Linked DNA regions of Pelodictyon luteolum DSM 273. Each later gene encodes a partner of the first gene's protein in a complex. Links are inferred from orthologs where the notes say so. Each region holds a gene or a part of one and is shown in the gene's direction. Other genes may lie near its edges. The genes, in order: dnaB and dnaG.

What was found.
Region 2: the proteins of dnaB (region 1) and dnaG are in contact, whole or in part, in a crystal structure (PDB 2R6A), measured with the Geobacillus stearothermophilus proteins. The link is inferred for Pelodictyon luteolum DSM 273 from one-to-one orthologs. Residues at the interface, in WP_033016901.1 of Geobacillus stearothermophilus: Ser13, Glu15, Ala16, Gln18, Glu91, Leu92, Asp94, Ala95, Val96, Pro97, Thr98, Ala99, Ala100, Asn101, Tyr104, Tyr105, Ile108; in WP_049624496.1 of Geobacillus stearothermophilus: Lys456, Leu457, Leu458, Pro459, Ala460, Asn463, Ala464, Leu467, Leu535, Leu536, Ile537, Ala538, Gln544, Glu545, Asp548, Tyr549, His552.

Annotation. Positions count from the first base shown.
Region 1 is NC_007512.1:2,125,368-2,129,722, forward strand. The notes cover bases 1-3,000. They hold dnaB (replicative DNA helicase), read left to right. Parts: upstream 1-732; coding sequence 733-2,268; downstream 2,269-3,000. Other genes in these bases: coaBC (bifunctional phosphopantothenoylcysteine decarboxylase/phosphopantothenate--cysteine ligase CoaBC), read left to right, coding at 1-140; PLUT_RS09860 (uracil-DNA glycosylase), read left to right, coding at 137-736; ptsP (phosphoenolpyruvate--protein phosphotransferase), read left to right, coding at 2,281-3,000. Outside these bases: more of ptsP, read left to right, coding at 3,001-4,086. UniProt on the Escherichia coli protein: The main replicative DNA helicase, it participates in initiation and elongation during chromosome replication. Travels ahead of the DNA replisome, separating dsDNA into templates for DNA synthesis.
Region 2 is NC_007512.1:1,774,649-1,782,102, forward strand. The notes cover bases 2,636-5,545. They hold dnaG (DNA primase), read left to right. Parts: upstream 2,636-3,094; coding sequence 3,095-4,996; downstream 4,997-5,545. Other genes in these bases: PLUT_RS08220 (MotA/TolQ/ExbB proton channel family protein), read right to left, coding at 2,636-2,936; glyA (serine hydroxymethyltransferase), read right to left, coding at 5,072-5,545. In the rest of the region: PLUT_RS08200 (hypothetical protein), read left to right, coding at 1-177; PLUT_RS08205 (energy transducer TonB), read right to left, coding at 301-1,092; PLUT_RS08210 (ExbD/TolR family protein), read right to left, coding at 1,124-1,648; PLUT_RS08215 (ExbD/TolR family protein), read right to left, coding at 1,650-2,183; more of PLUT_RS08220, read right to left, coding at 2,190-2,635; more of glyA, read right to left, coding at 5,546-6,394; PLUT_RS08235 (bifunctional 3,4-dihydroxy-2-butanone-4-phosphate synthase/GTP cyclohydrolase II), read right to left, coding at 6,445-7,454. UniProt on the Escherichia coli protein: RNA polymerase that catalyzes the synthesis of short RNA molecules used as primers for DNA polymerase during DNA replication.

The DNA of each region.
Region 1 (4,355 bases):
AGGGCGATACGAACCGCCTGACCCTTATTGAGCGGAACGGCAGAACGGATGCGCTCCCCCTTATGACGAAAGACGAAGCCGCAGGAAAGCTGCTTGAGGCCGTCTCCCGGATTATGGGGGCGGAGGGAGGGAACGCTTGAAGGACGTACCCACAGCAGAAGCACTCGGGGCACTCCGCCTGGAAACGCTCGAGTGCCGGAAATGCCGGCTTGCCGAAACCCGCAACACGGTTGTGTTCGGTGAAGGCGACCCTGAATCGAAGCTGGTGGTGATCGGTGAAGGACCCGGGGCCGAGGAGGATGCAACAGGCAAGCCATTCGTCGGCCGCTCGGGCCAGCTGCTCACCAAAATCCTTGCGGCAATCGGCTTCAGCCGCGAGGAAGTGTTCATCTGCAACATCGTCAAGTGCCGGCCGCCACAGAACCGCAACCCGGCGCATGATGAAATAGCGGCATGTACCCCGTGGCTGAAAAGCCAGATCGAAATCATCCGTCCGAAGGTGATCCTCCTGCTCGGAAAGGTTGCGGCAAACACCATCCTCCAGAACTCGCTTTCGATGGGTGCGATGCGGGGGAAGGTGCTTCAGTGGGAAGGAGTCGACTGCTTCGTGACCTACCATCCGGCCGCACTGCTCCGCAACCCCAACTGGAAGCGGGGGTGCTGGGAGGACGTGCAGCTGCTCAGGCACCATTATGACAACATTACCATGCCCGTCAAGGAGACGGGGGCTGAATGAAAAGGGACAGAAAAGAGGACAGGAACATCATAGATTTCGATCAGGACATCGATTTTTCCAGAGAGAGCCGCATACCGCCCTACTCCACGGAAATCGAGCAGGAGGTGCTTGCGTGCCTTCTGCTTGAGGAGGATCCGATAGAGCAGGTCGTGCAGATCTTCGCCGACAGCGGAGCACTGGTGTTCTATGAGCGGCGCCACCAGATCATCTTCCGGGCAATGATGCAGCTCTACAACAAGCGGCAGGCGATCGACCTCATCACTGTGAGCGAAGAGCTGGTGAAGATGGGCGAGCTCGACAACATCGGCGGAAGACACTATCTGGCGGAACTCTCCGGCAAGGTGATCAGCGCTGCCAATGTGGAGTACTATGCGCGCCTGGCAAAGGAGAAGTTCCTCTACCGGAGGATGATATCGATATCGACGAAGATCTCGGAGAGCTCCTACAGTTCGTCGATGGACATCTTCGATCTTGTGGAGCACGCCTCCCAGCAGTTCTTCAACATCTCGCAGGCGGGCATCAAGAAAAGGGCCACTCCCATCAAGGAGCTGGTGAAGAACGGCATCCATATGCTCGAAACCCTCCGCGCCTCCCAGTCATCGGTGACCGGTGTTGGATCGGGGTTCTCGGAGCTCGACCAGATGACGGCCGGGTTCCAGCGCTCTGACATGATCATCATCGCTGCGCGTCCTTCGGCCGGCAAAACCGCATTTTCGCTGGCGCTCGCCCGCAACGCGGCCGTCGATTTCCAGACACCGGTGCTCTTCTTCTCCCTTGAAATGGCCGAAGTGCAGCTGGCCGTCAGGCTCATGTGCGCCGAGGCCATGGTGGAGTCGCAGCTGGTGAGGACCGGCAGGATTTCAAACGAGATGATGGGACGCATCATCAACAATATGGACAAGCTGAACGAGGCAAAGCTCTTCATCGACGACACGCCGGGCATCTCCATCATGGAGCTGACCGCCAAGACCCGGCGCATGAAGCAGGAGCATGACATCGGCATGGTGGTCGTCGACTACCTCCAGCTGGTAAGTCCCGTGCGTGACGGCAAGAGCAACCGCGAGCAGGAGATCGCCCAGATATCGAGGTCACTGAAAGCGCTGGCAAAAGAGCTCAACATCCCGGTCATCGCCCTCGCCCAGCTCAACCGCTCCGTCGAGCAGCGCACCGGCGACCGCCGCCCGCAGCTTTCCGACCTTCGTGAATCGGGCTCCATCGAGCAGGATGCCGACGTGGTGATGTTCCTCTCACGCCCCGAGATGTACGGCAAACAGACCTTCGAAGACGGCTCCTCCACCAAAGACGTGGTGGAGATCGTCATCGGCAAACAGCGAAACGGTCCGATCGGCGACATCCGCCTGCTGTTCCTGAAGAACCACGGACGGTTCCAGTCGATGGCCAACGCCTACATCACCGCAGCAGCTGAATCCGAAGTCGATTACGGCAACACCGACCACTACCGGGCGCCCGAAGCGGACCAGCCGCCGGACAGAGAGGGGGCCTATATCAATCATGACGAAGCACCGTTTTAACCTGATTACCTCATGCCCGCACACACACCGAACGAGGAGCCTCCCGCCACCCGGAAAGGAGCGGAAGATGCAGTACCAGGCGCCCGAAAAAGCCGGCGGCGCAAGGAGGAGCGCTACACGGGCATCGCCGCATCCCGCGGCATCGCAATCGGGGAGTGCTATGCGTTCGTAAAAGAGACGGAGATTCCGCTTCCCCTGAAGCTGGAACCCGAAAAGACCGAAGCGGAGGTCGAGCGGTTCCTCACTGCGCTCGGCCGCTCGGAGAAGGAGCTCCGTAAAATAGAGCGCGTCACCATCAAGAAGCTCGGAAAAAGCTACTCGAACCTCTTTCAGGCGCAAATCATGGTGCTGCACGATCCCGTGCTCACCGAATCGGTCACCCGGCGCATCCGCTCTGAGATGCGGCCTGCGAACCTCGTCATCGAGGAGGAGTTCTCGAAGTACCTTGAGCTGTTCCGCAAGTCGGACGACGAACTGTTCCAGGAGCGCGCCGACGACATGCAGGACATCAAGGACCGCATCATCCGCAATCTCCATGTCCGTAAACTGCACTCATGGATCCCTGAAGGGGTGATTGTAGCCTCCGACCACCTCTCACCGGCCGACATCGTGCTGCTCAGCCGCAGCAACATCAAGGGGTTCGTCACTGACACGGGAGGAAAGACCTCGCATATCTCCCTCATCTGCAAGTCACTGAAGATTCCGATGGTCGTCGGGCTCGGCAAACTGTCGCAGAAGGTGGTTGCAGGACGGCAGATGATCATCGACGGAAGCACCGGCACGGTGCTTGTCGACCCTTCGGAAGAGAGCATTGCGGAATACACCGCCCGCCAGAAGGCCGAGCAGAAAAGCGAAGAGGATGAGTCGGAAGCGGCCGTCTATCCCGCAATGACGAAGTGCGGCGTACGGATCTGCTTCTACGCGAACATCGACTTCAAGGAGGAACTCGACGCCATCTGCGCTGCCGGCGCCGAAGGCGTGGGGCTGTTCCGGAGCGAGAACCTGTTCACCGACGCATCCAAAGTACCCTCAGAGTCCCTCCAGGAACGCTACTACTTCCAGATGGCCGACGCCATCGCCCCCCTGCCGCTCGATATCCGTCTTTTTGACATCGGAGGGGACAAGCTGATGTACTCGCCAGTCAAGGAACCCAACCCCAACCTCGGCTGGCGGGGCGTGCGCATCCTGCTCGACCTGCCTGAAATCATCGAAGCACAGATCACGGCCATACTGAAAGCCAACCTCCACGGCAACATCGACATCCTCGTACCGATGATCATGTCGCTTGACGAGATTGCGGCGGTACGCGCCATTCTGGACAGGCTCTACCTGGAGATTTCACAGAAAAGCGGACTGCAGATCGAAAAACCCGGCTTCGGCGCCATGATTGAAGTGCCGGCAGCCGTGGAGCTGATCGAGGAGATCACCCGGGTGGTCGACTTCATCAGCATCGGCACCAACGATCTCACCCAGTACACCCTTGCCGTCGACCGCAACAACGTCATCGTACAGGACCTGTTCGAGAAGTTCCACCCCGCACTCATCCGCCAGCTGTACCGCATTATTTCAACGGCACAGAAAAACCGCTGCAAGGCGATCATATGCGGCGACATGGGTTCCGACCCGCTCGCCCTTCCATTCCTCCTCGGATGCGGCCTCCGCCACTTCAGCGTGGTCAGCTCCGACATCGCAAAACTCAAGTCGCTCGTCGGCCGCTACACGCTCGAAGAAACCGAAGGGCTCGCCCGTGAGTGCCTGATGCTCACCACCGCAGAAGCCATCAAGGACCGCCTTGAACGGTGCCGCAGCATGCACTGAAAACCGCCCTGGATTCCACAGTAAAAACACAGGCCCCCAGCACACCCCTTGCAGGCAGCGTATGCTCCGCCGACAAGGGGAAGATGGAACGATGCCTGCTCACCCGTGCCCGTTCATTACGAATACAGCCCCCTGCACGTCCTCATACCAGAGCCGTATGCGACGTCCCCCCCCCCTTTACCGACGCTCCCGTCCGGCAGAGAGAGAGGAAGAGAGCAAGAGAGAGCCGTAGCACTCCTGGCACCGCCGTCAGACGGATTTCCCTTTTT
Region 2 (7,454 bases), 350 kb from region 1 along the record:
AGGACAAACTACCTGACGATAGCTACGGGTGCGGCAGTCATTGCCGCAAGCTTCTGGGGCATGGCGATTGAACGCCAGGTCGACGGATTCTTCGCTCTCAACATAGCCCCGTTCCTCCTCATCGGCGCTTACGCCACCGTAGCCGTCGGCATCCTCATCCGACCACGGAAACACTGAATCCGTTTCCAGCTTCCTTCTGCCTGAACACTCAAGGACTGCCCCCCCTGAACCGCCAAAAAGCGCCCTCAAGGGGGCGCCCATACTGTTGTATTACAAGCAGCGGAATACGACCGGGAACCCTCAGTTGATCTGGAACCGGATCGGTACGGTGAACCATACCTTGATGGCACGCCCGTTCTGTATTCCGGGAAAGTATTTCGACTCCATGACGGATCTCACGGCGACATCGTCGAAGACGGTGCAGTCAGCCGGAATGCGCTTCATCACCACCGCACGCATCGGCCTTCCGTCCTCACCGATGAGGACGCTGACGAACACCTTCCCCTCGATACCGGCGATACGGGCCATCTCAGGATAGTGCGGTTTTCTCTGGTCGAGGAACCCGGGCATTTTCTCGCAGGGGATAAATACCGGACCACCCTCTCCGCTGCCGTCGACACGCTCGGTCTGGATAGCCTGGCGAAGCTCCTTCTGGGTCGCGATGGTCTGTTCGGCCGGCACCTCGTTCTCCTTGACCTTTTTGATCTTTCCGACATTCGGCGCAACCGCAGCGGGAACAGAGGGAACGGCCGGAGCCGGAGGCGGAGCGGCAAGAGGGGGAGGCGGCGGAAGCTGTGTGACGCTGGTGACCACTTCATAGCACTGGAGCATCCGGCCTGAGTCAGCAGAACCGCCGAAAAGAGACATAATTCTTCCCCAGTTGGCTGCGGCTACCCAGAAAAGGAAAAGGAGCATGACTGCGGCAATCACCCCGTGACTGAGGAAGATATGCGCCTGACGCCGGAGTGAAAGGTTGCCGTACCAGATTCCGCGAAGACGGTCGGTATCGAGGAACTCTTCGCTGAAAGACCAGCGCGATGCCTTCGTTTCGGCATCGATTTCACTGTGTATTTTCTTGAGATTTGACTGCACGGGACAAGCGTTCGGTTCAGTAATGCTCCGCCTATACGGATTTCTTTATCTCCAGATCGTCCTGGGGGGTGTAATCGTCAAGACTGAACCGGTCAATTTTCATCATGTTCAGTTCGTCGATTATGTCGACAAGCTGCTTGTATTTGGCTTTCTGGCCGATCTTGACAACGATCACCAGCTTGCTGTTCGAAAGGGACTGCTGGCGAAGCAGACTGCGCATATCTCCGCTGAGTGCCTTTCTGCCTTTATCTCCGGGCTCATAGAGCGGAATGCGCCGGGGGGCAAGGTCCCCGAGGGAACAGTAGGCCATGCCGTCTCCCGGTATGCGGAGCGTCAGTATGTTGGATCCGGCTACTTTCACCTCGCCCTGTTCAGGCGGGATGTTGATCTCCATGGTGTTGGATTTCGAAAACGTGGTCGTCAGCATGAAGAAGGTGAGGAGCAGGAACGCCACATCCACCATCGGGGTCATGTCGAGACGAAACCCGATACGCTTCCGCTGATGACCCTTCGCCTTCGTGCCGCGGCGTTCGCCCGGAGTGTCTACCATGCCCATACTAACGGCTCTCCTTTTCAAGAACGGTGACGAGATTGAAGGTGAGGAGGTTCGCCTTCTTGTACACCTTGATGACATGGTCGACCGCCTCGAACCCGGCGCCGCCGTCGGCCCTGACAACAGGGCGGAGCCGCTGGTCGGCAAAACGCGCCATCACGACGAACCGGTCGAGCTCAGAGCGTTCCACAGGAAATGTTTCAGCAAGGCGGAAGCTTTTCAGCGAATCCGCGACAGCTGCCGGCGACATGCCTGTGGCCTCGAGCTTAGGAAGGATGACTGCATTGAAAAGACGTTCACGTGTCGACTGGGAGGAAACGCCCATGAAAAAGTCATCGTCTCCGCTGACCGTAACCGTGAGGACTTCCGACTCAGGGAGCTTCTTCTCGGAATGCGATGAGGGAAGATCTATCACCACAGGCTCCGGCGGACGGAACTTGGTGGTGAGCATGAAAAAAGTCAACAGCAGGAATGCGACATCCACCATGGGGGTCATGTCAAGCCGGAAGCCTACCCGTTTTGCCTTTATTCTCGACATCTGGCGTTACCGGCTGGATCCGGTTCCAAGGGTCTGGATGATGTAGAAAGCCGCTTCATCGATCATGTAGCTGAAGCGGTCAACCCTGGTGGTGAAGATGTTGTATGCCACGATTCCTAGGATCCCGCCGACGATGCCGAGCGCCGTATTGAAGAGCGCCTCGGAAATACCGAGCGAAAGCTGCACCGCATCAGGCGCACCGCTCGTCGCCATGGCCTGGAATGCCCGGATCATACCCATTGTGGTGCCGAGCAGTCCGACCATGGTGGAAATGGAGGCGATGGTCGAAATGGCGACAAGGTTCTTCTCAAGAAGCGGCATCTCCATCGTGGAGGCTTCTTCGACGGCCTTCTCCATCTCGCTGATCTTTTTGTCACGGTCGGTCACATTGAAGGCCGCCAGCTGGGTGTAACGATCAAGAACCGAACGCAGCACTGCGCCAAGCGAACTCTGATGGTCATCGCACCGGGCGATGGCGCCCTGGATGTCACCACTGTTGATGTCCTGCTTGATCCCCTGGACAAACTCCGGGATGTTTCCCTTGCCGGCAGCCTTGTTGAGGGCGATGATGCGTTCAACCGTATAGGCGATGACCATGAGGATCAGGGCCATCAGGACCGACACCACCGGGCCGCCCTTCCAGACAGCGTGGAACATGGAATCGGGAGGGGTCGTTCCCATCCAGAGATAAAAAAGGAGAGAAACGACGTAGGCGGCCGCAATGAGCAGGCCGGTGAAGAGTCCCTGTTTCATGGATAGTTGCTTTCCGTTAATTTGCTATACTGCAGGAGGAGCATTATGCGGCCGGGGAAAAACGCTCCATTATGATTTGTAAGAATTTAGTAAATATGTTGCGGATTTTTCAATATATGCCACCATACATAAAGCAATCAGGGCAAAAAATATAACGGATGATTCCCCATGAGACCATCGACGAGGTCCGCCAGGCGGCCGACATCGTCGACATCATCTCCGACTACCTCACCCTGCGACAAGCCGGACGCAGCTTCAAGGCCCTGTCGCCGTTCACGCAGGAAAAAACACCCTCGTTCGTCGTTTCGCCCGAGAAACAGATCTATAAATGTTTCTCCACGGGCAAGGGAGGCAATGTATTCTCCTTTGTGATGGAGATGGAAAAAGTCTCCTTCCCCGAAGCTGTCGAACTGGTCGCAAAACGTGCGGGCATAGATATCAGCCGGTTCACCTCGAAAAACGCCGGAGAGGATGCGAAGGAGGACACCCGCACCAACACGCTTCGCTGGGCGGCCCGCCACTTCCACTCCACGCTCGAGAGAGACCACGGAAGCCCCGGCTACGCCTATCTTGCCGCCGAGAGGGGGCTCTCTGCAACCACCATCAAAAGCTTCGGGCTCGGCTACGCCCCCCCGGGGTGGGATCACCTGCTCCATGCCGCAAAAAATGCGGGCATCGAACGCAAGCACCTGGAAAGCCTCGGGCTCATCACTGAAAACCGCCAGAAAAAGTCCTGGTACGACACATTCCGAAACCGTGTCATCTTTCCCATTTTCTCCATCGGAGGCCAGGTCGTGGGCTTTGGCGGCAGAACCCTCGAAAAAAGTCCCGACACGCCGAAGTACCTGAACTCGCAGGAAAGCTCCATCTTTGAAAAGTCGAAACTCCTTTACGGGCTCAACACGGCAAAAAACGAGATCCGCTCGAGCGCTCAGGCCATCCTCGTTGAGGGTTACATGGACGTGCTGGCGCTCCATCAGGCTGGCATCACCTCAGCCGTAGCATCCTGCGGCACATCACTCACCCGCTACCAGGCCAAAATCATCGGGCGCTACGCCAAAAGCGTCCTCTTCGTCTACGATGCGGACCCAGCAGGAAAGAAGTCCATGATGGCAGGCATCGACATCCTGCTTTCGGAAAACATCACCCCCATCATCCTCATGCTGCCGCCGGGAGACGACCCGGACAGCTTCGTCAAACGGGAGGGCAGGGAGAAGTTTCTGGCGTTAAGCAGAAAAGAGAGCCTCAGCTTCCTGGATTTCCAGATCCGATTCCACCGGGAAGCAGGCGCCTTCGAGACCCCGGAACTGAAAGCCGACGCCATCGGCAGCATGGTCCGGACCATTGGGCTTGCCGCAGACCCGGTCCGCCGGGAGCTCTACCTGCAGGAACTTTCCGAAAAAATCGGGATCAGCCTGCAGGCACTCAACGAAGTGCTCCCCGCCGGAAATCCCGGAAAAAGACAGAGCGCTCCCCCGCCGCCGCCGCCCGGGCGAGCGAAGCAGGTGAAACCGATCGTTGCAGGCCCTATCTCGGTGCTTGAGAAGACCTTTGTGAAAGCCCTTCTTGAAAGCACGGCCTACGGCAATGTCGTCCTTGAGTTCGCCGCCTCGCACGAGGCGATGCTGATGCTCCGGAACCCTGCCGCCCAGCATATCTTCCTGCACATGATCCGCCGCTACCACGAAATCTCCGCCGACCCGGATGCCCGCATCGACGTGGCAACCGAAATCGGCCTCTTCGGCCGGCCGGACGCCGAAGACCTCGCCACGGGACTCCTCATGGACCAGCCGGTCAGCAACAAGTGGCTTGAAAAAACCGACCTGCACGGCGACAGCGCAAGACGTTGCCTCGGGATGTTTCTCGATGCCTTCAAAAACCTGATACTCGAACCGCTGCTCGACGAAAAGGACCGGCTGATGGAGGCGATACGGACCGAGGCGGAAACCGAAAAGGAAATCGCCCTGTCCAGGGAAAAAATCACCCTCGACAAAAAGATCCGCACCACCGCTCTCGAACTGAGCGAGATGATCGCCGCGATCCTCGAGCGCCGCCAGTAAGCCCCCTTCAACATAAAAAAAGCCGCTCCAGGGGAACCCCGGGGCGGCTGTAAGACTGCTGAAGGAAATGGTGGCTCAGGGAGTCACGCCGTAACCTTCGAGCGGGTTTTGGAGGCAGAGCGAACGGATCTCCGCCTTTACATCTTTACAGGTCGCAGCGATAGTGCTCTCGGCTGCTCCGGTGATCACCCGGTCAATGAGTTCGGCAATAAGGGTGGCATCGGCTTCTTTCATGCCCCTTGTCGTCATGGCGGCGGTTCCGATGCGGATGCCACTGGTCACGAAGGGTGACTTGTCGTCGAAGGGAACCATATTCTTGTTGACCGTGATGCCTGCATCGTGCAGGAGGTTCTCGGCAACCTTGCCGTTGACATCCTTGTTGCGCAGGTCAAGCAGCATGAGATGGTTCTTTGTACCACCGCTGACGATATTGTATCCGAGGGAAGTGAAGCGTTCCGCCATTGAAGCGGCGTTTTTGCGCACCTGCACGGCATACTCGCGGAACTCGGGACGGAGCGCCTCACCGAATGCGACCGCCTTGCCGGCAATGATGTGCATAAGCGGGCCACCCTGGATGCCGGGCATGACCTCGGCGTCCATCACCTCCGACATCATCTTCACCCTCGGGCCGTTCTTCGTCTTGATGGTGATGCCCATCGGGTTCTCGAAGTCCTTGCCCATCATGATCATGCCGCCGCGGGGACCGCGGAGGGTCTTATGGGTGGTGGTGGTCACAAAGTGGCAGTGCGGCATCGGGTCCGTCAGCAGTCCTGCTGCGATGAGCCCTGCCGGGTGTGCGATATCGGCCATGAGGAACGCGCCGACCTTGTCGGCGATCTCGCGGAAGGCCTTGAAGTCGAAGCCCTGAGAGTAGGCGCTGGCTCCGCAGATAATCAGGCGGGGCTTGAAGTCAAGAGCCATTTCCTCGACCTTGTTCATATCGATGATGCCGGTCTCGCGATCCACTCCGTATGAGCGGGCGTCGAACATCTGGCCGGAAAAGTTCACGGAGCTGCCGTGGGTCAGGTGACCTCCATGGGAAAGGTCGAGGCCCATGATACGGTCGCCGGGTTTCAGGACGGAAAAGAGCACGGCCATGTTGGCACTCGAACCCGAATGGGGCTGGACGTTGACATATTCGCACCCGAACAGTTTCCTGGCACGCTCACGGGCCAGATCCTCGGCGATGTCGACGAACTCGCAACCGCCGTAGTATCGCTTGCCGGGATAGCCCTCGGCATACTTGTTGGTCATCACCGAACCACATGCCTGCATGACCGCACGGCTGGTGAAGTTCTCCGAGGCGATCAGCTCGAGGGTTTCCATCTGGCGTACCGTTTCACCGGCAATCGCGTCAAAAACCTCACGGTCCTGCATCTTCAGGATATCGGTGTCCATCGTGTATCGTTCCTTTTTCCTTTACGGAAGTTTATTGTTGAATTGAAGTTTCAGTGGCCTTTATGGCATGAGCAGCTGATCATGTGGCCCATCTTGTCACGCTTGGTCTCCAGATAAAACTGGTTCACTTCGTTCGGCGCGATTTCAAGCGGTAAGCGCTCGACGATCTCAAGCCCGTAACCCTCAAGGCCGATGACCTTCTTGGGGTTGTTGGTAAGAAGGCGCATCTTGCGCACACCGAGGTCCTGGAGAATCTGGGCGCCTATGCCGTAATCGCGAAGATCGGCCTTGAAACCGAGCTGTTCGTTGGCCTCGACGGTATCGAAGCCTTCGTCCTGCAGGTTATAGGCCTTGAGCTTGTTGATGAGGCCGATTCCGCGTCCTTCCTGCATCAGGTAGACCAGCACCCCGCGGCCCTCCTTTTCGATCATGCGGAGCGCGGAGGCCAGCTGGTTGCCGCAGTCGCAGCGGAGCGAGGCGAAGGTGTCGCCGGTCGCGCACTGCGAATGCACCCGTACAAGAACCGGCTCGCCGCTGGAGACGTCTCCCTTCACGAAAGCCATGTGGTTGTGGTGGTCGATGAACGACTCATAGGCGATAAGGCCGAACTCCCCGTAGGCGGTCGGAAGCTTCGACTCGACGGCGCGCTCGACGAGTTTGTTGCGCTGCATCCGGTAGGCCACCAGATCCTTGATGGTAATGAGCTTCAAACCGAACTTCTCCTTGAACTTCAACAGCTCGGGAAGGCGGGCCATGCTGCCGTCGTCGTGGAGGATCTCGCAGAGCAGTCCGACAGGGCTGCAGCCGGCAAGCCGGGCGAGGTCTACAGCCGCTTCGGTATGGCCGACCCGGCGCAGCACCCCGCCGTCCATGGCGCGGAGCGGGAAAATGTGTCCGGGACGTGAAAAACTGTCGGCATGGGAGGCCGGGTCGCCGAGCATCTTGATGGTCGTCGCCCGGTCGTATACGGAGATCCCGGTGGTCACCCCTTCGGCAATGGCATCGACGGATACGGTGAAGTTGGTTTCATGCTGCGAAGTGTTGCGCTGCACCATCGGAT